4 regions of the Janthinobacterium darwini genome follow, and region 1 is predicted to be linked to each of the others. Evidence: predicted binding sites of a transcription regulator. Region 1 holds the regulator's gene; each other region holds the start of a gene.

The links. Region 1 encodes sigma-54, which starts transcription at its own class of promoters, with help from an activator protein. Its sites were predicted from a motif close to TGGCANGNAANCTGCTTT; they were not measured.
Region 2: the regulator sigma-54 is predicted to act here: its motif matches at 1,349-1,366, upstream of pedF (cytochrome c-550 PedF).
Region 3: the regulator sigma-54 is predicted to act here: its motif matches at 5,175-5,192, upstream of ACQ4WZ_RS09040 (circularly permuted type 2 ATP-grasp protein).
Region 4: the regulator sigma-54 is predicted to act here: its motif matches at 2,809-2,826, upstream of glnA (type I glutamate--ammonia ligase).

What each region holds. Positions count from the first base shown of each region.
Region 1 is NZ_JBNYXX010000005.1:78,737-86,702, forward strand. It holds gene lptA (lipopolysaccharide transport periplasmic protein LptA) at 1-323, shown strand, start outside; gene lptB (LPS export ABC transporter ATP-binding protein) at 323-1,078, shown strand; gene ACQ4WZ_RS23595 (RNA polymerase factor sigma-54) at 1,083-2,561, shown strand; gene hpf (ribosome hibernation-promoting factor, HPF/YfiA family) at 2,631-2,990, shown strand; gene ACQ4WZ_RS23605 (enoyl-CoA hydratase/isomerase family protein) at 3,127-4,212, shown strand; gene rapZ (RNase adapter RapZ) at 4,333-5,196, opposite strand; gene hprK (HPr(Ser) kinase/phosphatase) at 5,617-6,552, opposite strand; gene ACQ4WZ_RS23620 (PTS sugar transporter subunit IIA) at 6,589-7,071, opposite strand; gene queF (NADPH-dependent 7-cyano-7-deazaguanine reductase QueF) at 7,405-7,966, opposite strand, start outside.
Region 2 is NZ_JBNYXX010000009.1:4,871-12,836, forward strand. It holds gene ACQ4WZ_RS26825 (RtcB family protein) at 1-235, shown strand, start outside; gene rtcA (RNA 3'-terminal phosphate cyclase) at 252-1,271, shown strand; gene pedF (cytochrome c-550 PedF) at 1,403-1,888, shown strand; gene ACQ4WZ_RS26840 (substrate-binding periplasmic protein) at 1,913-2,746, shown strand; gene ACQ4WZ_RS26845 (TonB-dependent receptor family protein) at 2,804-4,942, opposite strand; gene ACQ4WZ_RS26850 (beta-propeller fold lactonase family protein) at 5,147-6,103, shown strand; gene adh (aldehyde dehydrogenase) at 6,442-7,962, shown strand.
Region 3 is NZ_JBNYXX010000001.1:1,941,590-1,949,555, forward strand. It holds gene ACQ4WZ_RS09020 (alpha/beta hydrolase) at 1-860, opposite strand, end outside; gene ACQ4WZ_RS09025 (proteasome-type protease) at 969-1,847, opposite strand; gene ACQ4WZ_RS09030 (transglutaminase family protein) at 1,938-2,747, opposite strand; gene ACQ4WZ_RS09035 (alpha-E domain-containing protein) at 2,747-3,691, opposite strand; gene ACQ4WZ_RS09040 (circularly permuted type 2 ATP-grasp protein) at 3,685-5,139, opposite strand; gene ACQ4WZ_RS09045 (sensor histidine kinase) at 5,268-6,425, opposite strand; gene ACQ4WZ_RS09050 (hypothetical protein) at 6,494-7,369, opposite strand; gene ACQ4WZ_RS09055 (TonB-dependent receptor) at 7,455-7,966, opposite strand, start outside.
Region 4 is NZ_JBNYXX010000003.1:111,205-119,170, forward strand. It holds gene ACQ4WZ_RS18955 (glutathione S-transferase family protein) at 1-520, opposite strand, end outside; gene ACQ4WZ_RS18960 (TAXI family TRAP transporter solute-binding subunit) at 650-2,002, shown strand; gene ACQ4WZ_RS18965 (rhodanese-like domain-containing protein) at 2,078-2,539, opposite strand; gene glnA (type I glutamate--ammonia ligase) at 2,924-4,339, shown strand; gene ACQ4WZ_RS18975 (DUF4124 domain-containing protein) at 4,497-5,006, shown strand; gene glnL (nitrogen regulation protein NR(II)) at 5,014-6,102, shown strand; gene ntrC (nitrogen regulation protein NR(I)) at 6,151-7,641, shown strand; gene corA (magnesium/cobalt transporter CorA) at 7,787-7,966, shown strand, end outside.

The DNA of each region.
Region 1 (7,966 bases):
CCACCTTCCGCCAGAAGCGCGATGGCGCAGGCGACCTGTGGGTGGAGGGCGAGGCGGAGCGCGTGGAATACAACAACAAGACGGAAGTCGTGAAACTGTTTTCCAAGGCCAAGTTGACGCGCCTGGAAGGCACGAAGCCGACCGACGTGGCCAACGGCGCCTTCATCTCGTATGACAGCCGCAAGGAGGAATTTGCGATGGAAAATTCCGATAGCGGCACCAGCACCCCCGATGGCGGCAGCGTGCGCATGGTGATCCAGCCGAAGCCCAAGGCACCGGCGGCGGAGAAAGCGCCGGCCACGCCCGCGTCAGGAAATAAATAATGGACAATACTCGTTGCGGCAGCACCCTGATCGTTCGCGGGCTGCAAAAAACCTATGGCAAGCGGCAAGTCGTGCATGATGTCTCGCTGCAAGTCGAATGCGGAGAAGTGGTCGGGCTATTGGGGCCGAACGGCGCCGGCAAGACCACCTCGTTCTATATGATCGTCGGCCTGGTGCCGTCGGACGGCGGCAGTATCGATATCAGCGGCGTGGATATTTCCCGCCTGCCGATCCACCGCCGCGCGCAGATGGGCCTGTCGTATCTGCCGCAGGAAGCGTCCGTGTTCCGCAAGCTGACGGTGGAAGACAATATCCGTGCCGTGCTGGAAATCCAGACCGTCGAAGGCCGTCCCTTGAAGAAGGCCGAGATCGAGGAGCGCCTGGATAAATTGCTGGCCGACTTGCAGATTGAAAAATTGCGCGAGAATCAGGCGCTGTCGCTGTCTGGCGGCGAGCGCCGCCGCGTGGAAATCGCCCGCGCGCTGGCCACCGACCCCCGTTTCGTCCTGCTCGACGAGCCGTTCGCCGGTGTCGACCCCATCGCCGTGATCGAGATCCAGCGTATCGTGCGCTTCTTGAAGGAGCGCAATATCGGCGTCCTGATCACCGATCATAATGTGCGCGAGACGCTGGGTATCTGCGACCGTGCCTACATCATCAACCAGGGCTCGGTGCTGGCGTCGGGACGCCCCGACGACATCATCGCGAACGAGTCGGTACGCCGGGTCTATCTGGGCGAACACTTCCGTATGTGAGCCAATGAAACAATCATTGCAGCTGCGCACTTCGCAGCACCTGGCACTGACGCCGCAGTTGCAGCAATCGATACGCCTGTTGCAATTGTCTACACTGGAATTGCACCAGGAGCTGGAGCAGTTGCTGACGGACAATCCCTTGCTCGAACGCCTCGACGATCCGCTCGACCGTTCGCTGCGCCTGCTGTCCGACGGCGCCTTGAGTTCCACGGCCGCGCCGGCCGAAGCACCGCCCCAGCCGCCAGGCCAGGAGGCACCCGCCGCGCCGGCCGAAGCGGAAACCTTTGATGGCGAGGCTGGCGACAGCCCTGCCGCAGCGGAGGGCGGCGACAGCGACTGGAGCGAGGCGAGCAGGGGCAAGGCGCCCGACGACGAAGATTCCCGTCCGCAACTTGAAGCCCACCACTGCACCTTGCGCGAACACCTGATGGAGCAGATGCGCGTGACGGTGCTCGAGTTGCGCGACCGCGCGCTCGTCGAGCTGATCATCGACGCGCTCGACGACAATGGCTACCTGGAAGAGTCGCTCGACGACATCCTGGCGCGTTTGCCGGAAGAGCTGGAAATCGACGCTGACGAGATGCGTACGGCCTTGTCCCTGTTGCAAAGTTTCGATCCGCCCGGCGTGGGCGCGCGCAACGCGTCCGAATGCCTGGCGCTGCAAATCAAGCGCTTGCCGCACATCGCCATGGTGACGCGGCGCATGGCCCTCGTCATTGTGGAAAAACACCTGGCCTGGTTTGCCCAGCGCGATTTTAACAAGCTGAAAAAAGCCCTCGATTGCGATGATGAAGACTTGCGCGAAGCGCAGACGGTGATTCGCCAGTGCAACCCGCATCCGGGTGCCGTGTTCGCCTCGGACGTGTCCGATTACGTGGTGCCCGACGTCGTCGTCAAGCGCGCGCGCAATGGCTGGCAAGTCACACTGAACAACGACGTCATGCCTCGCCTGCGCGTCAACGCCATGTACGCCAACTTGCTCAAGCAGGGCAAGGGCGAGGGTGCCATGGGCGCACAGTTGCAGGAAGCCAAGTGGCTGATCAAGAATATGCGCCAGCGCTTCGACACCATCCTGCGTGTAGCGCAAGCGATAGTAGAAAGACAAAAGAACTTTTTCTCGCATGGGGCCGTTGCCATGCGCCCCCTTGTGCTCCGTGAAATAGCTGATACACTGGGTTTACACGAGAGTACTATCTCGCGCGTAACAACTCAAAAGTACATGCTGACCCCGCACGGCATGTTCGAGTTGAAATATTTCTTTGGTAGCCACGTCGCCACCGAAGCGGGGGGCGAAGCGTCATCGACGGCGATACGGGCATTGATCGTGCAACTGACAGGAGCAGAAGACCCTAAAAATCCTTTATCCGACAGTAAGATTGCGGACATGCTGGGGGAACAAGGCATGGTGATTGCGCGACGTACTGTTGCCAAATACCGGGAAGCGTTGAAAATTCCGCCAGTGAGCCTGCGTAAGTGTTTGTAAGTTTTTTTCGGTTCCTCTGCGGGCCGGATACGATGGACCGCACGAACCCGATCATCTTTAGGAGTGTGTATGAATCTCACCATCAGCGGACATCATCTCGAAGTCACACCAGCCATCCGTGAATACGTACAAACGAAGCTGGAACGCGTGAAACGGCATTTCGATCAAGTCATCGATATCGCCGTGATTCTGACCGTGGATAACCTCAAAGAGAAAGAAAAACGTCAAAAGGCCGAAGTCAATTTGCGTCTGAGTGGCAAAACTGTCTATGTGGAAAGTCTGGCGCACGACCTGTATGCCGCCATCGATATCCTGATCGACAAGCTGGACAGGCAAGTGATGAAGTACAAAACCAAAGTGCAAGGGCACGGTAAAGAGGCGATCAAGCATCTGCCAGACAACTCGGAAGAAGAATTCGCCGCCGCCTAAGCGGCCTGCGACTTTCAACTGGTTGTGATCAACTAAGGGCGCACATTGCGCCCTTTTTTGCGCCCGTAGCTGTTGAGCGCTATGTTCCCCTCACAGGCGCTAGAATGTGCCCGTTCTCACTTCTATTTACTTTGCCATGAGCGACTTCGTCCAGACCTCCATCCGCAACCGCACGGGCCACATCGTGCTCGACCGCCCCAAAGCCCTGAATTCCCTGTCGCTGGAGATGGTGCGCGCTCTGAGTACCGTTTTGCTGGCCTGGCGCGACGATCCGCAGGTGGACGCCGTGGTGATCCGTTCCAGCAGTGAGAAAGCCCTGTGCGCCGGTGGCGACATCCGTTTCTTTTACGATGCAGGCCTTGCCACACCGCAGGGCGGCAGTGCGTTGCTGGAAGATTTCTTTACGGAAGAATATGCTTTAAATCATGTAATCCACTTCTATCCGAAACCGTATATCGCCGTGATGGATGGCGTGGTGATGGGCGGCGGCATGGGCGTGGCGCAGGCAGGGCCTGGCAACCGCCTGCGCATTGTGACGGGCCGCACGCGCATGGCCATGCCGGAAGTCAATATCGGCCTGTTTCCCGACGTGGGCGGCAGTTATTTCCTGTCTCGCCTGGCCGGTCAGCTGGGCTTGTACCTGGGCTTGACGGGCTTGACGATCAACGCGGCCGATGCCTTGTACACGGGCCTGGCCGATGTGTACCTGCCCGAGGCGCAGATGGGGGCGCTGCTGGCCCTGTTCGAATCGACGCCAGGCCAGGGCTTGCCGGTCGCCATCAAGGCCCTGGCAGCGCCGTTCCAGGCCCAGGTGGGCGTTTCTGCGCTGACCATGGCGCGCGCGGCGCTGGACCGCCATTTCGGCGCTGGCTCCGTCGCTGCCATCATGGCTTCGCTGGCGCAGGATGACAGCGCGTTTGCCAGCAAGGCGCTGGCGGCCATGCGCCAGCGTTCGCCGCTGATGATGTCGGTGACCCTGGAATTGTTGCAGCGGGGCGCCCAACTGGGCGTAGCCGATTGCCTGCGCATGGAGCGCACCGTGGTGCGCCACAATTTCGAGCATGGCGAAGTGCTGGAAGGCGTGCGCGCGCTGGTGGTCGACAAGGACAATGCTCCGCGTTGGAACCCTGCCAGCCTGGACGAGGTTGATGCGGCCATGGTGGCGCGCTTCTTTGCCCCCGTCTGGCCGGCGCAAGCGCATCCGCTGCGCCATCTGGATTAACAACGCCAAATAACACCGTAGCGAGCGGAAGGGAGGGGTGGTTGAGAAGCGGAACTGTGCTTTACGCACATGAGCATCGCAGACCACCTATACCGAAGCGCAGTAGATTTTAATGGCGTTCTAGCTACGTTCGCGGTGGCGTAGCACGACCCGTTCATTGGGGCCGAAATACTGCGCCAGCCGTTCTGCCATGTACACCGAGCGGTGCTGGCCGCCCGTGCAGCCCAGCGCCACCGTCAGGTAGCTGCGGTTGTCGGACTTGAATGATGGCAACCATTTCTCGATGAAGGCGCGGATGTCGGCCAGCAGTTCCAGCGCGCTGGGCTGCGCGTCGAGGAAGGCGATCACGGGTGCGTCGCGTCCGTCGAGCGGGCGCAGCGCCAAGTCGTAATAGGGATTGGGCAAGGCCCGCACGTCGAAGACGAAATCGGCGTCCAGCGGCACGCCCAGTTTAAAGGCGAAGGATTCAAAGAACAGGATCAGGGGCGCGCGTTCGGAGGCGACAATATCCTTGACCCAGGCGCGCAGTTTGTTGGCGCTCAGTTCCGAGGTATCGATTACATGACCCAGCTGTTCGATGGCCGACAGGCGTTCCCGTTCTTCCGAGATGCACTCGATCAGGGTACGGCGGCTGGCCGGATTCTGGTTCGGGCGCAATTCATGCGACAGGGGATGGCTGCGCCGCGTTTCCGAGAAGCGCGCCACCAGCGAATGCGTGGTGGCCGTGAGGAACATTACCTTGACGTCGTGCCCCTGGTCGCGCAGCAGCGCCACATTGTGCGGCAGGCTGGTCAGCGACTCGGCGCTGCGCGCATCGACGGCGACGGCCAGTTGCGGTGTACCTTCGTCGAGCAGCGTTTGCACCAGGCTGGGCAGGAGCGCCGGTGGCAGGTTGTCAACACAATAGTAACCGGTATCTTCCAGCACATTGAGCGCGACGGATTTACCGGAGCCGGATATTCCGGTGATAAGGACGATATGCATAGGCTGATCATACAATAAAGATCGGCACTGCGCTCCAAGGCAATGCTCTTTACAAATTATTGCAATTTTGATTGTGATGTTGGTGAAGCAAATGCTCGAGCACAGATAGTAGGTCGGCTTAGCGCAAAGCGCGTAAGCCGACGCTGCGGCATAGGCCAACATTGTTGTCGGATTACGCGGGGCCTTGCCCCGCTAATCCGACCTACGTTATTAATCGCCACTCATGGCGAGTCGTTGGTGAGCAGGGAATTCACGCAGTGTTGCTGCGTGCCTGCGTAACGGTTCGCCCTTGCAAGGGCGAACTCCTTGGCAACATTAATCGCCACTCATGGCGAGTCGTTGGTGAGCAGGGAATTCACGCAGCGTTGCTGCGTGCCTGCGTAACGGTTCGCCCTTGCAAGGGCGAACTCCTTGGCAACATTAATCGCCACTCATGGCGAGTCGTTGCCGTTCCATGAACTCTTGCAAGGTATCGATGCCGCGCAGCTGCAAGATGGTATTGCGCACGGCCGCTTCCAGCAGTACGGCGATGTTGCGGCCGGCAGCGACGGGGATGACGACCTTGCGCACGGGTAAGCCGAGCACGTCTTCCGTGGGGAACAGGAAGGGCAGGCGCTCGACTTCTTCTTCCAGCGCATTGCGGCGCACCAGATGCACGATCAGTTTCAAGCGCATCTTGCGGCGCACGGCCGTTTCGCCAAAGATGGCCTTGATGTCAAGCAAGCCCAGGCCCCGCACTTCCAGCAGATTTTGCAGAAGAGGCGGGCAGCGGCCTTCGATCATATTGGGCGCGATGCGCGAAAATTCCACGGCGTCGTCGGCCACCAGGCCGTGGCTGCGCGAAATCAGTTCCAGCCCCAGTTCGCTCTTGCCCAGGCCCGAATCGCCCGTGATCAGCACGCCGACGCCCAGCACGTCCATGAACACGCCATGCATGATGATGCGCTGCGCCAGCTTTTTCGACAGGTAGACGCGCAGGAAGTCGATCACTTGCGCTGCCGGCAGCGGGGTCGAGAACAGGGGAATGTTTTGCTCGTCGCAGATGGCGAGGATGTCGGGCGGCGTTTCCAGCCCTTGTGCGATGATGAGCGCGGGCGGGCCGCCGGCGATCAGTTCACCGATCACATGGGTGCGCGTATTGACCTTCAGGCGCTGATAGTAATTGATTTCCTGGTGACCAAAGACCTGGATGCGGCCCGGATGGATCAGGTTCAAGTGGCCCACCTGGTCGGCGGCCGACGAGACGTCGCCCGAGATCAGGCGTTCGCCGCCGGGGAAGCCGGCGAACCAGCCCAGTTGCAGACTTTCACGATTATCGTCGTACAGGCGTTGTATCGTCAGCGGCGTTTGCAACATGGCAGTCTTCTTCAGGAGTGGAGGAATACCTGAAGTTTAACCTGCCGCTTGCAGACTGGGTTGCCAATTGACGATGCGCGAATGCACGGATTTCGGTTCCGGATCCGTGGCCAGCGCCGTGCGGAACGCGTCGTCGGAAAACATTTCGGCGATTTCCGACAGGATTTCCAGATGTTGCTGGGTGACATGATCCGGAATCAGCAGGAAAAACAGCAGATTGACAGGCTTGCCATCGGGCGACTCGAAGGGAATCGGCTCGGCCAGGCGCACGAAGGCGCCCAGCGGCGCTTTCAGGGTCTTGCTGCCCTTGACCCTGCCATGCGGCACAGCCACGCCATGGCCCAGGCCAGTCGAGCCCAGGCGTTCGCGGGCAAACAGATTGTCCGAAACGGTAGAGCGGGCGATGCCGTAATTGTTTTCGAAGATCAGGCCGGCTTGCTCGAAAGCGCGCTTTTTACTGGAGACTTCCAGGTCCAGCAGGACGTTTTCGAGAGATAATATTTTGCTAAGATTAGTCATGACACTCAATGAAATGGTGCAATGCGCAGAGGGCTTGCGAGCCGAATTATAGGCCTGTTTCCGCGGCCTGTAACGCCAATTCTCAACAGTATACGCCCGCTGCGGGCGCAGTGGGCGCTACAGCTCATGTCGCCATCATTTTAGCAAAAAACCAACGCTGGGGTGTATCGGCTATTTCTTGATTAAAAACACGTAGCGCACCGGTTTTTCCGCCGCCGAATGCCGATTTTCCGATTTTTCAGCGTCTTTGACATGCACTGGGGCACTACCGCAACGTTGTTTTAAAACACAGCCAATATTCCTGCTGGCATGATTTCAAGGTGTTGTGCGGTGTTACTGGCGCGCATTGCGCAGATTGCCCGGCATCGCGCCCGTGCTGTAGTTGCTGCGCCACGGATTGATATCGAGGCCCCCGCGGCGCGTATAGCGCGCATACACGGACAGTTTTTGCGGCTTGCACTGGCGCAAGATATCGACAAAGATGCGTTCCACGCATTGCTCGTGAAATTCATTGTGTTCGCGGAAGCCAATCAGATAGCGCAGCAGACTTTCCTGGTCGATCTGTGGCCCTGCATACTCGATCTGCACGCTGCCCCAGTCGGGCTGGCCCGTCACCAGGCAATTCGATTTCAACAGGTGCGAGACGAGTTTTTCTTCCACCGGTGCTGCGTCCAGCGCTGCCTTCAAGAGTTGCGGCGAAGGCGAGTACTGCGTGATTTCCAGGTCCAGGCGGTCCAGCAGCACGCCATCGAATTCACCCATTTTCAGCTTGCCGAAATCTTCCTGCAAGGTCAGTTCCACTTGCACAGGCGCGCCAAAACCATTCGACAAGTCTTGCTTGAGCAAGGTCAACAGGGCTTCCGGGCTATCCAGTTTGGTCTGGTTGTAGGAGTTC
Region 2 (7,966 bases), on a different contig from region 1:
CTTTCATAGCTGCAGCCACGGTGCGGGACGCACGATGAGCCGCACGGAAGCGAAGCGGCGCTTCAATCTGGCGGACCAGATCCGCGCCACCGAGGGCGTGGAATGCCGCAAGGATGAAAACGTGATCGATGAAATCCCGATGGCCTACAAGGATATCGACGCGGTGATGCTGGCGCAGCGCGAGCTGGTCGATGTGGTGCATATCTTGAAGCAGGTCGTCTGTGTCAAAGGTTAACAGAGAGAAAGAAGCAATGATAGAAATTGATGGAGCGCAAGGCGAAGGCGGCGGACAGATTTTGCGCTCGGCGCTGAGCCTGTCCATGATCACGGGCCGGCCATTCCGCTTGACGAATATCCGCGCGGGGCGGGAAAAGCCCGGCTTGCTGCGCCAGCACTTGCTGGCCGTGCAGGCGTCGGCCGCCATTTGCGGGGCGCGCACGACGCCGCTGGCGCTGCGCGCAGCTAGCCTGGAATTCGTGCCTGGCTCCATACGCGGTGGCGATTACCGTTTTGCCATCGGCAGCGCCGGCAGTTGCACCCTGGTGCTGCAAACCCTGTTGCCGGCCCTGCTGCATGCGGATGGGCCGTCCACCGTGCGCATCAGTGGCGGCACGCACAATCCCATGGCGCCGCCCGTGCATTTCCTGCAGCGCGCGTATGGCCCCATCCTGCAGCAGATGGGTGCCGAGGTGGAGATCGCGCTGCAACGCTACGGCTTTCATCCCGCAGGCGGCGGCGAAGTGATTGCCACCGTACAACCGTGTCCGCGCTTGCGGCCTATCGCATTGCTGCAGCGCGGTGAACGGAAAGCAGGGTATGCGGAAAGCGTGTTGGCGGGCCTACATGTGAACGTGGCGCAGCGCGAGTTGGAGCGTGTCGCCAGCGGCATGGGCTGGAGCGGCAAGCAGCTGCGTATCGTCGGCTTGCCCGCGGAGCAGGGGCCGGGCAATGTCTTGTTGCTGACGCTCGAGCATGAGCATGTCACGGAAGTGTTTACTTCTTTTGGCGAAAAGTACTTGCTGGCGGAATCTGTGGCCAAGCGCCTGCTGAACGAGGTGCGCGCGTATCTGAAGACGGATGCGGCCGTCGGCGAGCACCTGGCCGACCAGCTCTTGCTGCCCATGGCGCTGGCCGGTGGTGGCACCTTCAGTTGCAGCAAGGTCTCGCAGCATGCGCTGACGAATGCGGAGGTGATTTCCCGGTTTTTGCCTGTGCGTATCACTTTCGAGCAGCAGGAGCGGGCCAGCATCTGCACGGTGGCCTCCGCCTGACGCGCGCGGTGACACAACTACCTGTTGCAGCTGTTCCAAATTGATACATGGGCGACCGGATGTGGGGCATGTAGGCATGGCATGGCATTTGCTCTTCTTGGATATTCACTAAAAAAACGAAGGAGACCAGCATGACCTATTCCATCCGTACCCTGCTCGGCGTGGCAGCCGCCGGTGCCGTCGCACTCACTTCCCTGCTGACCTTGCCGCATGCCTATGCGCACGGCAATGTCACGCCGCAAGGCGTCGACACCACGGGCTTGCCCAAGGTGGGCGACAAGTGGCTCGAACAAAACCCGTATCGTGGCAACAAGCTGGCCCTGACGGTGGGCACCTCCGCCTACAACCAGAATTGCGCCCGCTGCCACGGCATCGAAGCCATCTCGGGTGGCATCGCGCCGGACTTGCGCCAGCTCGACCGCGATTGCTTCGGTATCAAGAATGAGACAAAGAAACAGGCATGCTACAAGGAAACGGACAATTATTTCCTGGCGACCATCCGCCACGGTAAAGTACGCAATGGCGCCGTGTACATGCCGCCGTTTGAAGGTGTCTTCAACCAGGAAGCCATGTGGGCCATCAAAACCTACCTGGAAACCCGCCGCGATTCTAACTGAGCCGATTGATCACCAAGGAGTCCCATGCGTTCATTTCAATTCCGTGGCGCGCGCGCGATGCTCTCGCTCGCCTGCCTGGCGCTGTGCGCAGCCGCGCCAGCGCGCGCCGACTGGCAGAAAGTGCAGCAGTCGGGCAGCCTGAAAGTGGCGGTGTACAACGAGTTCGCGCCGTTTTCCGACAAGGGCGCGGGCATCGATATCGACATTGCCGAAGCGCTGGCCAAAAAGCTGGGTTTGAAACTGAGCTTGCTGCCCTTTCCCGCCGGTGAAAACCTGAATGACGATTTGCGCAATATGGTGTGGAAGGGCCACTACCTCGGCTATGGTCCTGCCGATGTCATGTTGCATGTCCCGGTCGACAAGAAGTTGATGGCGGATAACGACAAGGTCGAGATTTTCGCCCCGTATTACGTGGAAACCGTGCGTCTGGCGCGCAGCGCGCAAGCCGTGCCGCAATTCGATGGCATCGCTTCGCTGGCCGGCAAGCGTATCGGCGTGGAAAAGGTATCGATCGCCGCCATGCTGATGCTGGGTGAAGACAATGGCAAGTACCGCGACGACGTGCGTATCTTCGACACGGCTGCCGAAGCCTTGCAGCAATTGCAGGCGGGCCAGCTCGACGCCGTGCTGGCGAATCGTTCGGAAATCGAGTCGGTGCTGAAAAGCGATTCCGCTTTCCCCTTGAGCGAGGTGGCGTTCGCCCGCTTGCCGCGTGCCGGCTGGGCCGTGGGTCTGGCTGTCAGCCGTCAGCAGCTCGACGTGGCCAAGTTGCTGCAGGCGGCCATGAACGAGATGGCGGCTAGCGGCGAATTGAAAGCCATCTTTGAGAAATATGGCGTGAAGGAAGCACGGCCGTAGCAGGCTATGTTGATATGCCAAGAAGCCCGCGCATTGGAAGATGCGCGGGCTTTTTTCTTAGAACGAATATTGCGCGCTGGCGCCCAGCAGCCAGTTACGGCCCGGCGCCGCTTCATAGTAGCGTTTGTTGCTGTCGCCAACGATGACGGAACCCACATAGGTCTTGTCGAAAAGATTGTTCAGGCGGGCAAATTCCTTGAAGCGCCATTTGCCCGCGTTTTGCTTGGCGTTGACCCTGGCATTGAACACCGTGTAGCCTGGCGCCGGTTTTTCGCTGTTGCTGTCTTCCGCGTAGATCTGGTTGCTGGCCACGCTTTCCAGTGCCGCGCCAAAACGGTCCAGCGTGTCTTTCCATGCCAGTTCCGCGAACAGGTTGGCGCTGGGTACGCCCGGCAAGCGGCTGCCTTCGCGCACGCTGCCGAAGGCCTGGTCATACACGGCGTGCAGGCTGGTCAGCGCCACTTTTGTCGTGAAGCCATACGGCAGGCTGGAGTCCAGCGACACTTCCATACCCTGGCGCAAGGTCTTGCCCCCATTACGGTAGCTGGTGCGCCCGCCGCTCGATTGATCGACCACCAGTTCGTCGCTGGTCTTGATCTGGAATAAGGCTGCATTCAGATGCGTGTTGCTATTGATCCTGGCTTTGATGCCCGCTTCCAGGTTGGTGCTGGTGGCCGGTTTCAGCTGGTAATTGAAGCCGCTGCCCGTGCCCGAGTAAAACAGTTCGTTCAGGGTGGGCGCCTCGAAGCCGCGTGCGGCGCTGGCGTAGACGTTGACGCTGGGCGTCAGCTTATACAGCAGACCCAGCACCGGTGTCGTGTGGCTGAACTCCAGGCTGCCACTGTCGTCGCCATTGCTGAGAAAGTGGTCGTTGACCGCCACTTTCATCTTGCTGTAGCGCACACCTGCGCTGAGCAGCCATGGGCCGCTTTGCCATTCCGCCTGGATATACGGATCGAGGCTGGAGACGACATCCTGCTCGTCGCGGCGCAGCTTGCCTTTTACGCCAAAGCCATTGCCAATGTAATTCTCATAGCCGGTGCGGTCATCGCTGGAGCGGCCGTAATCGATGCCGATGGTGGTGCTCAGCTTGCCGCCTGCCAGCTGGTTCACGTGCAGCCAGTTTGTATCGATGCCATAAAACTGGCGCTTGAAGTCAACCACGCCGCCGGAATGCTTGGGGGGCGCCTGGAAGCCCTTGTTGAAGGCCTGATATTGAATCACGTCACGGTTGCCGCCATACACGGTCACATGCAGGCGGTCCTCGCCGAACGCCTGTTCATAGGTGGCGCCGATTTGCTGGTGGTCGATGCTTTTGCGCGTGTTGTAGCGCTCGGCAAAGGTGCGCTTCGGGTTTTGCGTATCGCTGGTGTCGATTTCGCCTGCGCGCGGGTTGGCGGCAAACGTGGCCCAGGTGACGCCCAGGGGATCTTGCGTATTGCCCTGATGCAGGCTGTTGGCGACGATGGTCAGCTTGCTGTCTGCATTGGGCTTGACGTTGATCTTGCCGAAAGCCTGTTCGCGCGTGGCGGCGCTGTGGTCGCGGAAGCCGTCCGTGCGGAAGCGTGAGCCGTCGAGCACGTAGCCGATGCCGCCTGCCTGTCCTTGCGCCGTCAAGTCCACCTTGCTGGTGCCGTAGCTGCCGCCCGTCACATTCAATTCGACGGATGGGGGATTTTGCCCATCCTTGGAAAAGAGCTGGATCACGCCGCCCGAATGGTTGCCGTAGATGGCAGAAAATGGCCCACGCAGCACTTCGATGCGCTCCGCCGTGTCCAGGTTGAAGGTGGCGGCCTGGCCCTGGCCATCGGGCATGCTGGCCGGAATGCCATCGCTGATCAGTTTGACGCCGCGCACGCCGAAGGCCGAACGGGCGCCGAAGCCGCGTGAGGAGATTTGCAAGTCTTGTGCGTAGTTCTGGCGGTTTTGCACCACCAGGCCCGGCACGGCGGCCAGCGCTTCCGACGCGTTGACGCGGATTTGGCCCTCCTGGATGCGGGCGCTGTCGACTACATCGATCGAGGCCGGCACTTCCTGGCTGGGGTGGGCGATGCGGCTGCCGCTGACGACCACCATATCCATGACTTGTCCGGTGGCCAGGTCAGCGGACTCGGCGGCGAAAGCGTGGGGGGCGAGGGTGGCGCTGCCGGCGACAAACAGGCTGGCAATGGTGTTCAAGCGGAAACGATGCTGCATGCGGGTTCTCCAATGTGAATAAAAGCCTGCTTGGACGCGTGAGCGGCGCAGGTCTGCATAGTCTTATCAAGCAATATGCCTGCCATGTCTCCATTGGTGGGCTGAAATTATACGCGTGTCAGTGGCACGGCGTTTGCATGCAGCAATGTTCAGATGCGCCGATACCGCGCGCTTTCCCCTCGTTTTGCTATTGAAAAGGTGATTATGCCCAACTTCTTCTCGCGCTTGCGCCAGGTTTGCTGGCTGCTGCCTGTGCTCGCCAGCAGCGCCATCCAGGCCGCTCCGTTTGCCTATGTGCCCAATGAAAAATCGGGCACCCTGAGCGTGATCGACACGGCGACCGACCAGGTAGTGCGCCAGATTGCCGCAGGCAAGCGTCCGCGCGGCATCGCCGCCGACCCCACAGGACGGCAATTGTTTGTCACGGATGCCGCCAGCAGTGCCTTATTGCTGATTGACAATGAAGGCGGCGCGCCCCTGCGCACGGTGGCGCTGGGCAAGTCGCCCGAAGGCGTCAGCGCATCCCATGACGGTCGTTACGTGGCTGTGGCCGTCGAGGAAAACAATAGCGTGGCCTTGCTCGATGGCCAGACGGGTGTCTTGCTCGCCGACATCAAGGTGCAAGGGCGGAACCCGGAACATGCCGTGTTCAGCCCCGATGGGCGCTGGCTGCTGGTGAGCGCGGAAGAGGCCGAGCAAGTCGATGTCATTGATGTTGCGCAACGCCGCCAGGTCGCTTCCATCGCTGTCGGCCTGCGTCCGCGCGGCATTGGTTTCAGCCCCGATTCGGGCCGAGCCTATGTGGCGTGCGAACTGGTCAATGCCGTGTATGTGATCGACATGGCCGCGCGCAAGGCGATTGCCACCATTCCAGCGGGCAAGAATGCCAACGGTATCGCTGTCCATCCCAGCGGCAAGCAGGTGTATGTCTCGAACGGCACGGATGGCACGGTGATGGTGATCGATACGGCCAGCAATCAGGTCACGGCCACCATTCCCGTCGGCAAGCGCCCGTGGAATATGGCCATCACGCCGGACGGTGCCAAGCTGTACGTGGCCAATGGCCGCTCGAACAGCGTTTCCGTCATCGATACGGCCAGCGCGCGCAAGGTGGCCGATATTGCCGTGGGCGAATTGCCATGGGGCGTGGTGATTCGGTAGTGGCACAGGCGCAGGTGTTCCAGTCTGGCACACCTGTTCCATTGTGCAGCGGCGCAGGGGCGCAGCAACAGCACTGGCCCGGATTGGAACAGGGCGCCGCCACCTTGTTCAAAACCCAAACAGACCCACGCCCGCCTTTCATGCCCGGGGCAGGCGATGAAAAGCGGGCCGGGTTTGGCGCCACGCCCTTGTAAGCGGGGAAAAACCCGCTAAGTTTGTAGTGGGATGGCGAGCTGGCACGGCATTTGCGGAAGACTCCGTGTACTCACCCCATCTGTACCAGGACGTTTGATTTTAATTACAGCAATTCCATTCTAATTAACCCGATAGAGGACGACATGAATCTCGCAGACATCAGCAAACTGGGCGTAGCCAATCCCTTCAAACAACGCTATGACAATTACATCGGCGGCAAATTCGTTGCGCCAGTAAAAGGTGAATACTTTCCTAACATCACGCCCATCACGGGCTTGCCGTTTTGCGAAATCGCCCGTTCCACGGCGGAAGACGTCGAGCTGGCGCTGGACGCCGCCCATGCCGCCAAGGATGCCTGGGGCAAGACTTCACCTGCCGAGCGCGCCAACATCCTGAACCGCATCGCCGACCGCATCGAACAGAACCTGAGCCTGATCGCCACGGCGGAAACCATCGATAACGGCAAGCCGATCCGCGAGACGATGAATGCCGACATTCCGCTGGCCATCGACCATTTCCGTTACTTCGCCGGCTGCATCCGCGCGCAGGAAGGTTCCGTCGCGCAAATCGACGCGGAAACCTATGCCTACCACTACCACGAACCGCTGGGCGTCGTGGGCCAGATCATCCCGTGGAATTTCCCGATTCTGATGGCCGTGTGGAAACTGGCGCCAGCCCTGGCAGCCGGCAATTGCGTGGTCCTGAAACCGGCCGAGCAGACTCCCGCCTCCATCATGGTGTTGATCGAGCTGATCGGCGACTTGCTGCCACCGGGCGTGTTGAACATCATCAACGGTTTCGGCCTGGAAGCGGGCAAGCCGCTGGCGTCGAGCAAGCGCATCGCCAAGATCGCCTTCACGGGTGAAACGGGTACGGGCCGCTTGATCATGGGTTACGCCGCGCAGAACCTGATTCCCGTCACCCTGGAGCTGGGCGGCAAGTCGCCGAATATCTTCTTTGAAGATGTGATGGATGCTGACGATGATTATTTCGACAAGTGCCTGGAAGGCTTCACGATGTTTGCGCTGAATCAGGGCGAAGTATGCACCTGCCCATCGCGCGTGCTGATCCAGGAATCGATCTACGAGAAATTCATCGAACGAGCCTTGAAGCGCGTGGCCGCCATCAAGCAGGGTAATCCGCTCGACTCTTCCACCATGATCGGCGCCCAGGCGTCGCAGGAGCAGCTGGAAAAAATTCTGTCCTACCTCGATATCGGCCGCCAGGAAGGTGCCGAAGTGCTGGCCGGTGGCGAGCGCAATACGCAGGCAGGCGACCTGGAGGGTGGCTACTACGTGCGTCCGACCGTGTTCAAGGGCAACAACAAGATGCGCATCTTCCAGGAAGAAATTTTCGGGCCCGTCGTGTCCGTGACCACCTTCAAGGATGAGGCCGAAGCGCTGGCGATTGCCAACGATACCTTGTATGGCCTGGGCGCCGGCTTGTGGACGCGCGACGGTTCGCGCGCCTTCCGCATGGGGCGCGCCATCCAGGCGGGCCGCGTGTGGACCAATTGTTACCACCTGTATCCAGCCCACGCCGCATTCGGCGGCTACAAGCAATCGGGTATTGGCCGCGAAAACCACAAGATGATGCTCGATCACTACCAGCAAACGAAGAACTTGCTGGTGAGCTATAGCCCGAAAGCCCTGGGCTTCTTCTAAACCG
Region 3 (7,966 bases), on a different contig from region 1:
GCCAGGAAATTGGTGATATGGGGCGTGCTCCACTCGATATTGTTTTCGTCGATGGTGTAGCCGGCCAGGTCGCCGCGCGACGGCCAGCTGTAGAAAACGGGCGCGCCATCGAAACCCAGGTCGTAGGCCATTTGCCCAGTGCGCCGCGCCGCATCCTCGAAACTCACGTTGTAGCCGTGCACGAAGACAAAGGCGCTCTTGCCGGCCGAGGCGCGGATCTGCGTTTTCAAGGCCGCAAAGAACAGCTCGCGGTCTTGCACCACGGCGTCCAGCAGCACGACATGCTTGGCCGGGTCGTCGCGAAATTCCAGGCGCCACAACGACGGCGATTCCAGCTGGCCCATGCGGTGGTCGCGGGGGATGCTGATGTCGCAGCTGCCATAGCTGAGCAGGCCATCGCCGCCGCCGTTGCCGCTGCTCATTCCTTTACTGCGTTCGCCGCTGAAGCGCTGTGCGGGCGGCTTGCCCACGTCGCGCTGGCGGTCCGTGGCGAAATACACTTTCATCACCGCATAATTGGACACGACGGCGCTTTTATCGGCAGGCGCGGGCACCGCTTGCACTTCAGGTATTTGGGGGAAAGGCCGCTGCAACGCATCGAGCAAGCCTTGCGCGGCGAACAGGGCTTCCATGTCATCAGGTACTTTCGCGCGGGACAGGGCGGCCGACAGGGCCAGTTGCAGCCGGGTATGGTCCGGCGCCGCCTCCACGGCGGCGATGGCGGCCAGGATGGAGGCCGCGCTGTCGAACTTGGCGATGGCCCGCTTGAGCCTTTGAAAATGGCTGGTAACGGCTTCGGACGCGTGGTCAGGCGCGCCCTGTCCGATGGCCGCCACGACGGCGGAAGTAATCAAGTCCATGCGCCACCTGCCTTTCAGGTCAATCTGGATTGAATGTCAAGCCATATTGCCATAAAAGCACGGTAGGGACGATTTGTCCAGCACCGCGCGTGGGCGGTGCGCGGCAGATCAATGCTGTTTGTCGTCGCCGAACTGCTGCGCCAGCGATTGCAAGGGCGCCACCGTCAGGCCGCCGCGACTCACGTGCTCGGGAATGGCCACGCGCACGGGCTTGCTGTGCATGTTGGCCGACGACAATACGTTCGTCGTGGTTTCCGGCGCCGCATTCCACACGGGATCGACGATGCCTTCGAAAACATGTTTCAATTGCTCACCCCAGGTGTCGCGGATCATGCGGAAATACTGGTTCTTTTCATCGATGGTGACGAAGCGCGTGACGGCCAGGCTGCCCGTCTCGTAGACGAGCAGATCGAGCGGCAAGCCAACGGAAATGTTCGAACGCAGGGTCGAATCCATGGAGATCAGCGCGCACTTGGCCGCTTCGTCCAGGCGCGTGGCCGGGTTGATCACCCGGTCGATGATGGGCTTGCCGTATTTCGCTTCGCCGATCTGGAAATACGTGTTTTCATCGTGCGATTCGATGAAATTGCCGGCCGAATACACCTGGAACAGCCGGCAGCGTTCGGCGCCTATCTGGCCCCCTAAAATGAAGCTGACATTGAAATCGATGCCGCACTCGGCCAGGGCCTTCGCTTCGCGCTGGTGCACGGTGCGCACGGCTTCGCCCACGATGCGCGCCGCATCGTACATGCTGGCCACGTTCCAGATACTGCATCCATCTGCATCCACGTGTTCGGAGACGATCTGGCGGATCGCCTGCGAGATCGACAGGTTGCCGGCCGTCATCAGGACCAGCATGCGGTCGCCCGGGTTTTCGAACACGCTCATCTTGCGGAAGGTGCCCACCTGGTCCACGCCGGCGTTGGTGCGGGAGTCGGACAGGAAGACCAGGCCTTCGTTGAGGCGCATGCCTATGCAATAAGTCATCGTCGTAAATCAAGTCAAAAGGGTGGACATTCTACACCAGCCGGGCCTTGCCACCTGCTGGCAAGGCCCGGCCAGCCTCATTCCTGCCAGTTACACGGGCACGATCTGCACATCGACTCTTAACGTTTCCGTGCCGCCACCCTGGCGCACGCCGCGCACGGGGGCGGCCGAATCATAGTCACGCCCGATGGCCAGGCGGCAATACGCGTCCGTCATCAGGCGCGCATGCGTGACGTCGATGCTGACCCAGCCTGCGAAATCCGTGTCTTCCGTCCAGGCGTCGACCCAGGCGTGACTGGCCGCATGGCCCGTCGTGCCCGGATCGATATAGCCGGACACATAGCGGGCCGGGATGCCCCAGGCGTGGCAGCAGGCCAGGAACAGATGGGCGTGGTCCTGGCACACGCCGCGTCCCAGCGCCAGGGCATCGCCAGCGGTGGTGGTGACCATGGTGGCACCGCTTTCATACGCCACCTTGCCGACGATGTGCTCGGCCAGGCGCAGCAAATGTCCCGTGCCGGCCGTCACCCGGCGGTCCGGCAGGCTGGCAGCCGCCAGTTCAAGGATGGCGGGGTTAGCCTGCGTCAGGGGTGTCGGCATGGTAAACAAGAGCGGCGACAAGGTGTCGATCAGGTTCAGCCGTCCCTTGTGCGGGTAGATGGTGTCCACCACGCCGTGCGCCACCAGGCTCAGGGATTGATGGCTGCCGCTGATGGTCAGCATGTGCGACAAATTGCCGTAGGCATCCGTATAAGCGTGGCACCGGCCTGGCGTGGTGATCTGCCAGGACAGGGCGCGCTGCTGCGGCTCGATACGCGGCGTCAGATGCAGCTGCTGGATGGTGTAGGCCAGCGGTGCACTATAGGCGTAATGGGTTTCGTGGCGGATGGTGAGCTGCATCAGGCCGCCAGGGGAACGAGGAAGTCGCGGCTGACCCGGTTGCCCAGCTCATAAATGTTTTCCAGAAACTCCGTCAATGTTTGGTGCAAGCCAGCCTTCATGATGTCGTCGATATGGCCAAATTTTAACTCGGCATGCAATTTGCCGGCGAACCGCTCCGTATCGGCCGACACATCGTTGCGGATATGCTTCAGATTTTCCACCACGTCATCCATGCAGGCCAGCAAGGATCTGGGCATGTCGCCGCGCAGCATCAGCAATTCCGCTACCCGCGCCGGGGTGATCACGTCGCGGTAGACCTTGCGGTAGATTTCAAAGCCGGAGACGGAGCGCAGCAGGGCCGCCCAGTAGTAAAAGTCGCGCTGGGTGATGTCTTTCGACGTGTCGCGCGCGCCGTGGAACTTCACGTCGAGGATGCGCGCCGTGTTGTCGGCGCGCTCCAGAAAGGTGCCCAGGCGGATGAAATGGATGGCTTCATCCTTGAGCATGGTGCCCAGGGTCACGCCGCGCGACAGGTGCGAGCGGTACTTGACCCATTCGAAGAACTGGCTGGGGTCCGTTTCCAGCAGATTGCTCTTCAGGCGTTTCTGCATGTCGAGCCAGGTGGCGTTCTGGATTTCCCACACTTCGGTCGTCAATGTACCCCGCACGGCGCGGGCGTTTTCGCGCGCGCCCGTCAGGCAGGCCAGGATGGAAGACGGGTTGTTCGGGTCGCGCACCATGAAGTCGAGTACGTCGCGCGTATGGAAGCGGCCATATTTGTGGTCATACGCGCTTTGCAGTTCGGAAATACCCAGGGTGGCGCGCCAGCCCTGTTCCGCGTCCTGCTCGGACTGGGGCAGCATCGAGGTCTGCATGTTGACGTCCAGCATGCGCGCCGTGTTTTCCGCCCGTTCCGTGTAGCGGGCCATCCAGAACAAATGATCGGCAGTGCGGCTCAGCATGTTTTTTCTCCTGCAAAAGCGGATGTGGCTTCCAGTACCCAGGTATCCTTGGTGCCGCCCCCTTGCGAGGAATTGACTACCAGCGAGCCTTCGCCCAGCGCCACGCGGGTCAGGCCGCCCGGCACCATGGAAATCGTCTTGCCAGACAGCACGAACGGGCGCAAATCGATATGGCGCGGCGCAATGCCGGCGTCCACATACGTGGGGCAGGCGGACAGGGCAAGTGTAGGCTGGGCGATGTAGCCGCCCGGATTGGCCAGCAGGCGCTGGCGGAAATCCTCGATCTGCGCGGCGCTCGATGCCGGGCCCACCAGCATGCCATAGCCGCCCGCGCCATGCACTTCCTTGACCACCAGCTTGGACAAATTCGCCAGCACGTAGGACAGGTCGGCCGATTTGCGGCACTGGTAAGTGGGCACGTTGTTGAGTATCGGCTCCTGCGACAGGTAAAACTTGATCATGTCGGGCACGAAGGGGTAGATGGACTTGTCGTCGGCCACGCCCGTGCCGATGGCGTTGGCCAAGGTGACTCTTCCGGCCCGGTAGACGGACAGCAGGCCTGGCACGCCCAGCGAGGAATCGGAGCGGAAAGCCAGCGGATCGAGGAAATCGTCATCGACGCGGCGGTAGATCACGTCGACGCGCTTGGGGCCGCGCGTGGTGCGCATGTACACGGAGTTGTCGTTGACAAACAAATCCTTGCCTTCGACCAGTTCCACGCCCATTTGCTGGGCTAAAAAGGCGTGTTCGAAGTAGGCGGAGTTGTACATGCCGGGTGTCATGACGACGACCGTTGGGTCATCCACGCCCATGGGCGCGACGGAGCGCAGGTTGTCGAGCAGCATGTCCGGATAATGGTCAACGGGGGCGATGCGGTTGCGGGCGAACAGTTCCGGGAACAGCCGCATCATCATCTTGCGGTCTTCCAGCATGTAGGACACGCCCGAAGGCACCCTTAAATTGTCTTCCAGTACATAAAATTCGCCCTGGCCGGCGCGCACGATATCGACACCGGCGATGTGCGCGTAGATGTCGGAGGCGACGGAAATACCCTGCATTTCCGGCCGATACTGGGCATTCTTGTAGATTTGCTCGGCAGGAATGATGCCCGCCTTGATGATGTTTTGCCCATGATAAATATCATGGATGAACATGTTCAAGGCTTGCACGCGCTGCACCAGGCCCGTTTGCATCTGCGCCCATTCGGCGGCGGGGATGATGCGGGGGATGGTGTCGAACGGTATCAGGCGCTCCGTGCCGGCATCGTCGCCATACACGGCGAAGGTGATGCCGACCCGGCGGAACGTCAGGTCGGCTTCGGCCCGCTTGCGGGCGATGGTCTCGGGGGATTGCTGCGCCAGCCAGTTGTCAAATTCACGATAGTGTTCACGTACCTTGCTGTCCGTACCCACTTCATCCGCAGTCATTTCATTGAAAAAATTTGCCATGTTGTGATTTCCCTTGAGCCGTGTCTATGTATAGCTCAGCAGGAAGCGTGCCAACAGGGTGGCCTCGAAGATGTGCAAATATGACCACTTTTGTGGCGTTGCGGCGTTCTTCGCACCGATTTGGTGCGCTAACTGTCACTCTTGGGGAAGTCGGCGGGCTGGACGAAGGGACGGCAATCGACGGGCACGTCAAAGATGAAGCTGGTGCCCGTTTCAGGTGCGCTGTCGACGGCGATGCTGCCGCCGTGGCTTTCGGCCACGTTCTGCACGAAAGGCAGGCCGATGCCCCAGCCTGGCGCGGGGCTGTCGTTCTCGCGGCGCAGGTAGTCGAAGATGCGTTCGGCCTGCTCCGGCGCGATGGCCTGGCCGCCATTGTGGACGGTGATGATCAGGCGTTCGTGGACCGCTTCCACGTGCACGCTGATGGGCGCGTCGTCGCCGTACTTGATGGCATTGCCGAGCAGGTTTTCCAGCGCGCGTCGCAGCGAGTTCTCGCACCACCAGCCGACGACAGGTTGGCCGTTGACCTGGCATTTGTCGGGCAGCTGCAGATTGACCTGACTGGCCACGGCGTGCACCAGGGGCAGCACATCGAACTGGCTCAGGGCAAGCGGCAGCCGCTGGCCCTGGTGGTAGCTGAGGCTATCGAGCAATTCCTCGATCATGCTGTCGAGCCGTTTGCTGTGCTCGGCAATCTTGTGCGCCAGCAATACCACCCGTTCCGGGTCCACTGGCCTGAGCAGCAACTGGGCGCTGGTGCTGATAACAGCGAGGGGGTTGCGCATGTCGTGCGACAGACCGGCCGCGATGCGGCGCCGGAAAGCTTCGTGCATGTTGGTAAATTCGCGTATCGATTCGCAGATGCCCACGTCGATGGACTCGTTGATGACATGCCAATCCTTGCTGCGCAGGGTGATACCTGATTCATGCGCGACGGCGGCAAAGCAGTCGCGGAAGATCTGGTATTCCTGGATTACCTGTTCCGGCCCGTAATTCGTCATGCGCGCCCGCTCATTGCCATGCACGGCGGGCACGTTACTGTTGCTGGCGGCGTTTTCGCGCGGGTGGCCCGGGGTCAGTGCTTCGGCCAGATTATCGAAAAAAGCGGGCAAGGTGTTGGTGAGTATGGGCTTGAGCAACTGATCCGCACCGCGCACGCTGGCCCGCACGCGCTGTTCCCAGACGCCAAGGACGGCGTCGCGCATGGCAAAGATGCGCTGTGCGCGCTGCAGTGGATGGCGCGCGCCCGCCTGGCGGTCCGCCTGATGATCCGTGGCAATATTCACCTGAACTCCCTGACAGGAATGGCTATGCTCATCATAGTATGCGCCAATTCGGCGGCCAGGGAAACGCCTTATTGTCCCGTATCGGCTTGCCGCAGAGCCGCCTGCAGGCGGGAAAGCGATGCTGACCACTCGTCCAGAGAAAAGTTCTGCGGGTCGTCATGACCGTTCGCAAAACCCGTATCGAGCACGGCGTGGAAGGCGGGAATCAGCCACGTGCCCTTGCGCACGCTGGCAGCGATGTACAGCAGGGCCAGGCGGTCGTATTGCGCTGGCGTAAAGCCCGGATCGGGGGCCAGCCCGTCGTTGCCCTTGCCGCCGCCCGGCACGGAATTGCGCGGCTGCACCAGCTCCACGTGCAGAAAAAGGCCCGTCAGCGACGGCTTGTCCTTTTCCAGCTTGCTGGCGTAGCTGGGCGTGCCAAAGTCGCGCACTTGCAGCGAGGCGCCCAGGCGGTTCACATACACATGGCCTTTCGGCCCGCCACCCAGCGCCGGATTGCGCAAGCTAAAATCGTTGAAGTCCCAGCTGGCATCGTTGATATGGTCGGGAATAGTTTCCAGCAAGAAATTCGGGTAGCTGGTGTCATGGATGACAAAATAGCGGGCCATGGGCGCCGCCAGCCGGCCCACGGCGCGCGACAGCGGTGCGTCGACGGCGCCGCCCACGTCCGCTTCACTGATCGACTGCTGTGCCAGCCAGGCGCGCAGCCGTGCCGGAGTGATGCCCGTGCGCTGGCCGATGTGGGCGGCAAGAATGTCCGGTAGCGGCGCGCTGTCGCCCAGGCGCGCATACAACTTGACGGGACGTAATAAACACGTGGCTTGCGCCCGCGCATCACCTTTGAAGCCGCTTTTCCAGGCGGCATAGGGGCAGGCGGCTTGCTTCTGGGCAGCCGCCGGCAGGGATAGACAGAGCAAGAGCAGCAGGGCGGGGAGTCGTTTCATGCGGGCATTGTCGCCGAATCGGGCGTGCCGGCACAGGCGCGCACGCGAAAAAAAAAGCTGCCCTCGGGCAGCTTTGTCTTCTGGCTTAGAAGTCCACTGACGCCGACACGACGACGGTGCGTGGGGCGCCCAGCACAAGATAGCCAGCGCCCGAGGCGCCGCCGGCAGACGCCCAGTAGTTCTTGTCGGTCACGTTATCCAGGCGCGCGCGCAAGGTGACGGCGCGGTCGGCGATGGTGGTCAGGTAGCGTGCGCCCAAGTCCAGGCGTGTCCAGGACGGCACTTTCTGCATATTGGCGCCATCGATGTATTGCTTCGACGTATACAAGGTGCGTCCCGTCAAAGCCAGGCCGCGTACGCCGGGCACATCCCATTCCGCACCGAAATTCAGCTGGGTAGCAGGCACGCCGATGGCATCCTTGCCCACGTTGGCAGCGTTCATGGCGCTCAACTGCTCCGTGTCGAGCAGTGTCAGGCCGCCCAGCAGGCGCAGGCCACGGGCAGGTGTACCGAAGACCGACAATTCGATGCCGCGGTTGCGCTGTTCGCCAAACACGCCGAAGATACCGTTTTCCACATAGGCCGATGGCTGCTTGG
Region 4 (7,966 bases), on a different contig from region 1:
TCAGCCAGCGCTTGACGGACAGGCCCAGCACGATATCGGCCAGCGTGAATTGTTCGCCGCAGACGAAGGCGCCCGTGCGCTGCAGCTGCTGCTCAAGGATGGCCATCATCTTGTTCCATCCGGCAATACCCACCGCCAGCTGCGCCGCATCCTGGTGCGCGGGGCTGTGGCGCACCAGCGACATGAAGGCGTAGCGCCAGCTGTTGTTGAGGTCACCCATTTGCCAATCCATCCATTTTTCCACTTCCGCGCGGGCGCGGGGATTACTGGGCAACAAGTCCTCGCGGCCCGCTTGCGCACACAGGTAGCGGCATATGGTGTTCGATTCCCACAGCACCAGGTCGCCGTCGAGCAGCACGGGCACCATGGCGTTCGGATTCAAGGCCAGGAAGGCCGGCTCGTCCGTCGCGCGAAAGCCGCTGCCCCAGTCTTCGCGTTCGTACGGCAGGTCGAGTTCCTCGCAGGTCCACAGGACTTTGCGGACGTTGATCGAGGCGGCTTTTCCAAGAATTTTCAGCATGCGGGGCTCCGGGGGCAGGTGATCGATCTGCCACTGTAGCCGAAATGACTATGCCGCGCATGTAAGATGCCTTGCATAGTTGAGATTTTCTTGGCATCGTAGCCACCCATGAAACCTATGCGCCACCACATGTCCAAAATCCTCGCGTTCAGCCGCTTCTCCGTGCGCGATTTCCTCGCCACCGCCGGTCCCACCCTGCTGCTGGTGGGCGCGTTTTGCGCGCTCGCTTACTGGCTGGTCGACCCGGCGCCGCCGCGCCAGGTGAGCTTGTCGACGGGGCAAGACAATAGCGCGTATGAAGAATTCGGCAAGAAATATACGGCCACCCTGGCCAAGCACGGCATCAAGGTGACCTTGCAGCCATCGCTGGGCTCGCAGGATAACCTGCAGCGCCTCAATAGCGGCAAGACCGATATTGCCTTCGTGCAAAGCGGCTCGACGGAACACGCCGATGCCGAGCGCCATGGCCTCATATCCTTGGGCAGCTTGTTTACGGAGCCCGTCTGGCTGTTCCTGCGCGAAGACAAGGCGGTGACGGAACTGACGCAATTGAAGGGCATGAAGATCAACCTGGGGCCGGAAGGCACGGGCGTGCCCAGTCTGTTCCGGCAGTTGCTGTCCGTCAATGGTGTGGAAGCCAGCGAGTTGACGGTGAGCGACTTGCAGAACACGCCCGCCACGGTGGAGCTGCTGGAAGGGCGCGTCGATGGTCTCGTGTTCAGCTCGGCGCCGGAAGCGCCGCTGATCCAGATGCTGCTGCAAACGCCGGGTATCAAGCTGTTTGATTTTTCGCAAGCGGAAGCGTACACGCGGCGCCTGCCTTTCCTCACGCATGTCGTCTTGCCGCGCGGTATCGTCGACCTGGGTAAAAACATCCCCGCACAGGATTACCACCTGATCGCGCCGACCGCCACTTTAGTCGCACGCGAAGACTTGCATCCTGCCCTGGTCGACCTGTTCGTACAGGCGGCGGCCCGCATTCATGGGGGCACGGGCTGGTTCCAGCAGCAGGGGCAGTTCCCGTCCGCGCGCTATACGGAAATTCCCGTGGCGCCCGAGGCGCTGAAATTCTACAAGGATGGCGCGCCTGTGTTGCAGCGCTACATGAGTTTCTGGCTGGCCAATTTCTTTGACCGCATGTGGGTGCTGGTGGTGGCGTTCGGTGCCTTGATCCTGCCCCTGTCGCGCGTGGTGCCGCCGCTGTACGTGTGGCGCATTCGCTCGCGCGTGTACCGCTGGTACGGCCAGCTGCGCACGGTGGAGCAGGCGCTGGAAGATGTGCCGCAAGAGCAGCGCGCGCAAGTGTATGCGGCGCAATTGAAGCGGCTGGACCAGATCGAGGAAATGGTCAATCAGATCTCGATTCCCCTGTCGTTTGCCGACGGCCTGTATGGCTTGCGCAGCCACATCAACTTCGTGCGCAAGCGCATCCTGACCCTGATGGGTGAGCATCCGGCGCCCGAGGTGGGCGAGCCGGCCTGAAGCGTCGAGCCACGGTTGGCTCTGCATCCGGCCGCCGCGTAGTCGTCATTGACAGCTGTTCAGTTGTTCCTGGTGTCAGGCGCCCAGCCACGGCAGTCCCGCCTTGCACCAGCCACCGATCTGCTTGCGGTGGCCGTCCGCATCCTTGTCGCCCTCGAAGCCTTCGAGGATGTCGAAGCAATTCATATAGCCGTGTTCGGTGGCCAGCTTGGCCGCATGGCGCGAACGCACGCCGGAGCGGCACAGGAACAGCAGCACCTCGTCCTTGCCAGCCTGGGCTGCCAGTTGCGCGAGGAAGTCGGGATTCGGCACGCCGCCCGGGTAGGTGGCCCACTGCACCGCACCATGCTGGGTATCGGCGAGGTCGATCCGGCCGACCCAGTCGCGCTCGGCATTCGTGCGCACATCGATGAGCTTGGCGGCTGCATCGAGTTGCAGCAAGTCGTACGCTTCCTGCGGCGTGACGGCGCCGGCATATGGCGTACCTTCATTGGCCCGGCTGCGGGCGGTGGTCAGGATGTCGGCGGCGGTAGTCATGGCGTCCTCGATGAAAGTGGAAAGGTGTGAACGATTATAGTGCGCCGTCCGCGCCCCGCAAACGGGAAGTCACGGTATACGGCGCATGCACCACAAGAAGGCATTTTTCAGGAATCGCCAAAAAATGCACGATAATGGTGCGTTATTCGTTTTTTGCACTTGCATAGTGCATTCTTGATTTGACGCAAACGCGCGTGAAAATCGCAGGCATGAAAACTTACACTGGGATGACCGGGTTTTGACCCACGTGGCCACATCCGTCCAGAAGCTGGCATGGAATCTGCTATGATCCTTATGAGTTTTGGTGGCACGCAATGTTTGCTTCGCTTCATCAGCCCAGACGCATTAAGGTCGGCTCACCCCACATTCATTTAGGAGATACGCATGGCAATGACAGCCGCAGAAGTCTTGAAGATGGTAGAAGAAAACGAAGTCAAATTCGTTGATTTCCGCTTTGCTGATACCCGTGGTAAAGAGCAGCACGTGACGGTTCCCGTGTCGCACTTCGACATGGACAAATTCGAGTCGGGCCACGCCTTTGACGGTTCTTCGATCGCTGGCTGGAAAGGCATTGAAGCGTCCGACATGATCCTGCTGCCGGATCCAAACACGGCCAATATCGACCCGTTCATGGAAGAAACCACGCTGTTCATGCAGTGCGACGTGATCGAACCGTCGGACGGCAAGGGCTATGACCGCGACCCGCGCTCGATCGCGAAACGCGCCGAAGCCTACCTGAAATCGTCGGGCATGGGCGACACCGCCTACTTCGGCCCTGAGCCAGAATTCTTCATCTTCGACAGCGTGCGCTGGAAGATCGATATGTCGGGCTGCTTCGTCAAGATCGGTTCGGACGAAGGTTCGTGGTCGACTGGCAAGGACATCGAAGGCGGCAACAGCGGCCACCGTCCTACCGTCAAGGGCGGCTACTTCCCGGTGCCACCAGTGGACAGCTTCCAGGACATGCGTTCGGAAATGTGCCTGATTCTGGAATCGCTGGGCATCCCGGTCGAGGTACATCATCACGAAGTCGCCGGCGCCGGTCAGAATGAAATCGGCACCAAGTTCTCGACCCTGGTCGAGCGCGCCGACTGGACGCAAAACCTGAAATACGTGGTGTGGAACGTGGCGCACAGCTATGGCAAGACCGCCACCTTCATGCCGAAACCTATCGTTGGCGACAACGGTTCGGGCATGCACGTGCATCAATCCGTATGGAAAGATGGTAAAAACCTGTTCGCTGGCGACGGCTATGCCGGCCTGTCCGATTTCGCCCTGTACTACATCGGCGGCATCATCAAGCACGCCAAGGCATTGAACGCAATCACCAACCCGGGCACCAACTCGTACAAGCGTCTGGTACCTGGCTACGAAGCTCCGGTGAAACTGGCGTACTCGGCGAAAAACCGTTCCGCCTCGATCCGTATCCCGCACGTAGCCAATCCAAAAGGCCGCCGCGTCGAAGCGCGTTTCCCGGATCCACTGGCGAACCCGTACCTGTGCTTTGCCGCACTGCTGATGGCTGGCCTGGACGGCGTTGCCAACAAGATCCATCCGGGCGAAGCCGCCTCGAAAGATCTGTACCATCTGCCGCCAGAAGAAGACGCACTGATCCCTACCGTGTGCGCTTCGCTGGAAGAAGCACTGGAAGCCCTGGACAAGGACCGCGAGTTCCTGACCCGTGGCGGCGTGTTCAGCGATTCCATGATCGATGCCTACCTGGAACTGAAAATGCAGGACGTACAGCGCATGCGCATGACCACGCATCCTGCCGAGTTCGACATGTACTACTCGCTGTAATGGCGCCATGCCGGCAACTTGCCGGTAGTGAATAAGAAACGCGGGTGAGGCGATCGGTCTTGCCCGCGTTTTTTTATGCGGCGCGCCAAGGCGGCGCCAGTGCAGTGTTGTATAGTCGGCCCAGGAACGATGCGGCATGTGCCGACAGGAGTGAAGATTGACCAAGCATTACAGAATGGCGCTGATGGCAGGATTGCTGGGCGCGGCGGCACAGGCGCACGGGCAGTTGTATGTGTGCGCCGATGCACAAGGACACAAGACGTACACGGACAAGCGTGCCGGCGCGCATTGCCAGTTGCTCGATTTGCCCGGCGCCATGACGGAGCCGCCACGCAAGACGGCGCCGCTGGCCGGTGCGCCTGCCCGGCCCGCCACGCAGGCGCTGGCCACGGCGGCGCCTGCCGCCGGCGCGTTTCCCAAGGTCGATGGCGCCGAGCAGCGCGCGCGCGACCTGGACCGGCGCCAGATCCTGCAGGACGAATTACGCAGCGAAGAGCAGAAACTGGTGGCCCAGCGCCTGGAATTGAACGCAGGACAAGCTGAGCGCCAGGGCAATGAGCGTAACTATGCAAAATACCAGGAACGGGTGGCGCAGTTGAAGGACAACATTAGCCGGACACAGCAAAACGTCGAGGCCCTGAAACGCGAGATCGCCAATATCCGATGATGAGACCATGACAATAGACAACCATTCCAGTCGTCCCGCCCACCTGGCCGGCCTTGATTTGCTGGCCTCGGCAGTGATCCTGCTCGATGGCGACGGGCGCATCAGCTATGCCAACGCGGCGGCGGAAAACCTGCTGGAAAGCTCGTTGAAAGCCCTGTCGCGGCAAAAGCTCACGGCGCTGTTCTTGAATCCCGACGAACTGGCCGGCATCTGTGCGCAGGCGCTCGAACATCAGTTTTCCGACTTGCGCCAGGACCTGAGCCTGGAGCGCCTGGGGCGCGAGCCGCTGCGCGTGCACAGCATCGTCAGCGCCCTCGACGCGTCGCGCGACGGCGTGCTGATCGAGCTGCGCGAAAACGTGCAGCAGTTAAAACTCGACCGCGAAGAGCGCATCCTCGACCAGAGCCAGGTCAACAAGGAGCTGATCCGCAACCTGGCGCATGAAATCAAGAACCCGCTGGGCGGCATCCGCGGCGCGGCCCAGCTGCTGGAGCTGGAATTGCCGGCCCTGCACCTGAGCGAGTTGCGCGAATACACGCAAGTCATCATCAAGGAAGCGGACCGCCTGCAAACCCTGGTCGACCGCTTGCTGGCGCCGCACCGCCGCCCGCACATTGTGGGCGACGTGAATATCCACGAAGTGTGCGAGCGCGTGCGTAGCCTGATCCTGGCCGAATTTCCCAGTGGTCTCACCATTTCGCGCGATTACGACGCCTCGATCCCCGAGTTTCGCGGCGACAAGGAGCAATTGATACAAACCGTGCTCAACATCGCGCACAACGCGGCGCAAGCCCTGGCCGAGCGCATCGAGGCGGGTGATGCGGAGCTGATTTTCAAGACGCGCGTGGCGCGCCAGGTGACCCTGGCCAAGGTCCGCTACAACCTGGCATTAGACTTGCATATCATTGACAATGGACCGGGCATCGCACCCCAGATCCGCGACCGGATTTTCTACCCGCTGGTGTCGGGCAGGGAAGGCGGCAGTGGGCTGGGACTGACCTTGGCGCAAACCTTCGTGCAACAGCACCTGGGCGTGATCGAGTGCGAAAGCCGGCCTGGATACACCGATTTCAGGATCGTTCTACCCTTGCCATAAGCGAGGGGGTATCCCACCCATGAAATCCATTGCGGGACGCACACACTAATGAAGCCAATCTGGATAGTTGACGACGACGAATCAATCCGCTGGGTGCTGGAAAAAGCCCTGGCGCGGGAAAATCTCGCCACCAAGAGTTTTGCCAATGCGCGCGACGCCATCGCGGCACTGGAATTTGACACGCCGCAAGTGCTCGTGTCCGATATTCGCATGCCGGGCGCGTCCGGCCTGGAATTGTTGCAGACGGTCAAGTCGCGCTTTCCTGGCTTGCCGGTGATCATTATTACCGCCTTTTCCGACCTTGATTCGGCCGTCGCGTCCTTCCAGGGCGGCGCCTTCGAATATCTGGCCAAGCCGTTTGACATCGACAAGGCTGTCGAGCTGATTCGCCGCGCGCTGGAAGAAAGCCTGCGCGAGACCAGCGTCGAATCGGGCCCCTCGGAAACGCCGGAAATCCTCGGCCAGGCACCAGCCATGCAGGAAGTCTTCCGCGCCATCGGCCGCCTGTCGCAATCGAATGTGACGGTGCTCATCACGGGTGAATCCGGTTCCGGCAAGGAACTCGTGGCGCGCGCGCTGCACAAGCACAGTCCGCGTGCGGCGCAGCCCTTCATCGCCCTGAACACGGCGGCGATCCCCAAGGATTTGCTGGAATCCGAATTGTTCGGTCATGAGCGCGGGGCGTTTACGGGCGCCCAGACGACGCGCCGGGGCCGCTTCGAGCAGGCCGAGAACGGCACCCTGTTCCTCGATGAAATCGGCGACATGCCGTTCGACCTGCAGACGCGCTTGCTGCGCGTGCTGTCCGACGGGCATTTCTATCGCGTAGGCGGCCACCAGCCCATGAAGGCGAACGTGCGCGTCATTACAGCCACGCACCAGAACCTTGAGCAGCGCGTGCGCGACGGCCTGTTCCGTGAAGACCTGTATCACCGCCTGAATGTGATCCGGCTGCGCTTGCCCAGTTTGAGGGAGCGGCGCGAGGATATCCCCATCCTGGTGCGCCACTTCCTGGTGCAAAGCGCGCGCCAGCTGGGCGTGGAAGCCAAGCGCATGAGCGAACCGACGATGCAGTTTCTCAGCAGCCTCGATTTGCCCGGCAATGTGCGCCAGCTGGAAAACCTGTGCAACTGGATCACAGTGATGGCACCGGGGCAGACGGTGGAAATCAAGGACTTGCCGTTGGAACTGACGCAAGGGCAGGGCGATGGCGCCGCGCCGCTGGCGTCCGCTGACGTGGCGCCAGCGAATGCTGCTCATGCGCATGGCGGCCAAGTCTTCGAAGCGCCCGCGCCCGCCAACGGCGCGCCGCCGGGCTGGATCGGCTTGCTGGAACTGCAGGCGGCCGGCATGCTGGGCGCGGGGCAGCAGGAAGTCATGGCTGTGCTGGGGCGGCAATTCGAGTCGGCCCTGATCAAGACGGCGCTCAAGCATACCCACGGGCGCAAGAACGACGCCGCCGTACGCCTGGGCATAGGCCGCAACACCATCACCCGCAAGATCTCGGAACTGGGCATAGACGGCGCCAAGGACGATTGATGCATGGCCGGACGGGGACTCCCCCGTCCGCTTTTCCCCTCGGCGTCCCTTGCACGCCACAACACCCACAACAAAGGCGGGCGATAAGGTAAGCTGGCGCCTGCCGGACTGTTTCGTCTGGTCTTAACTTTCATTGTGGAACTGTATGCTGATTAACTGCGTGGCCTACCAGGATGGCAAAAAACTGGCCGACTTGCCGATTGACGATATCAGCGATTACGTCGAGCGCCCCGACTGTTTCGTCTGGGTGGCCTTGCTCGATGCCACGCCGGCCGAGCTGAAACAGATGCAGCACGAGTTTTGCCTGCATGAACTGGCCGTCGAG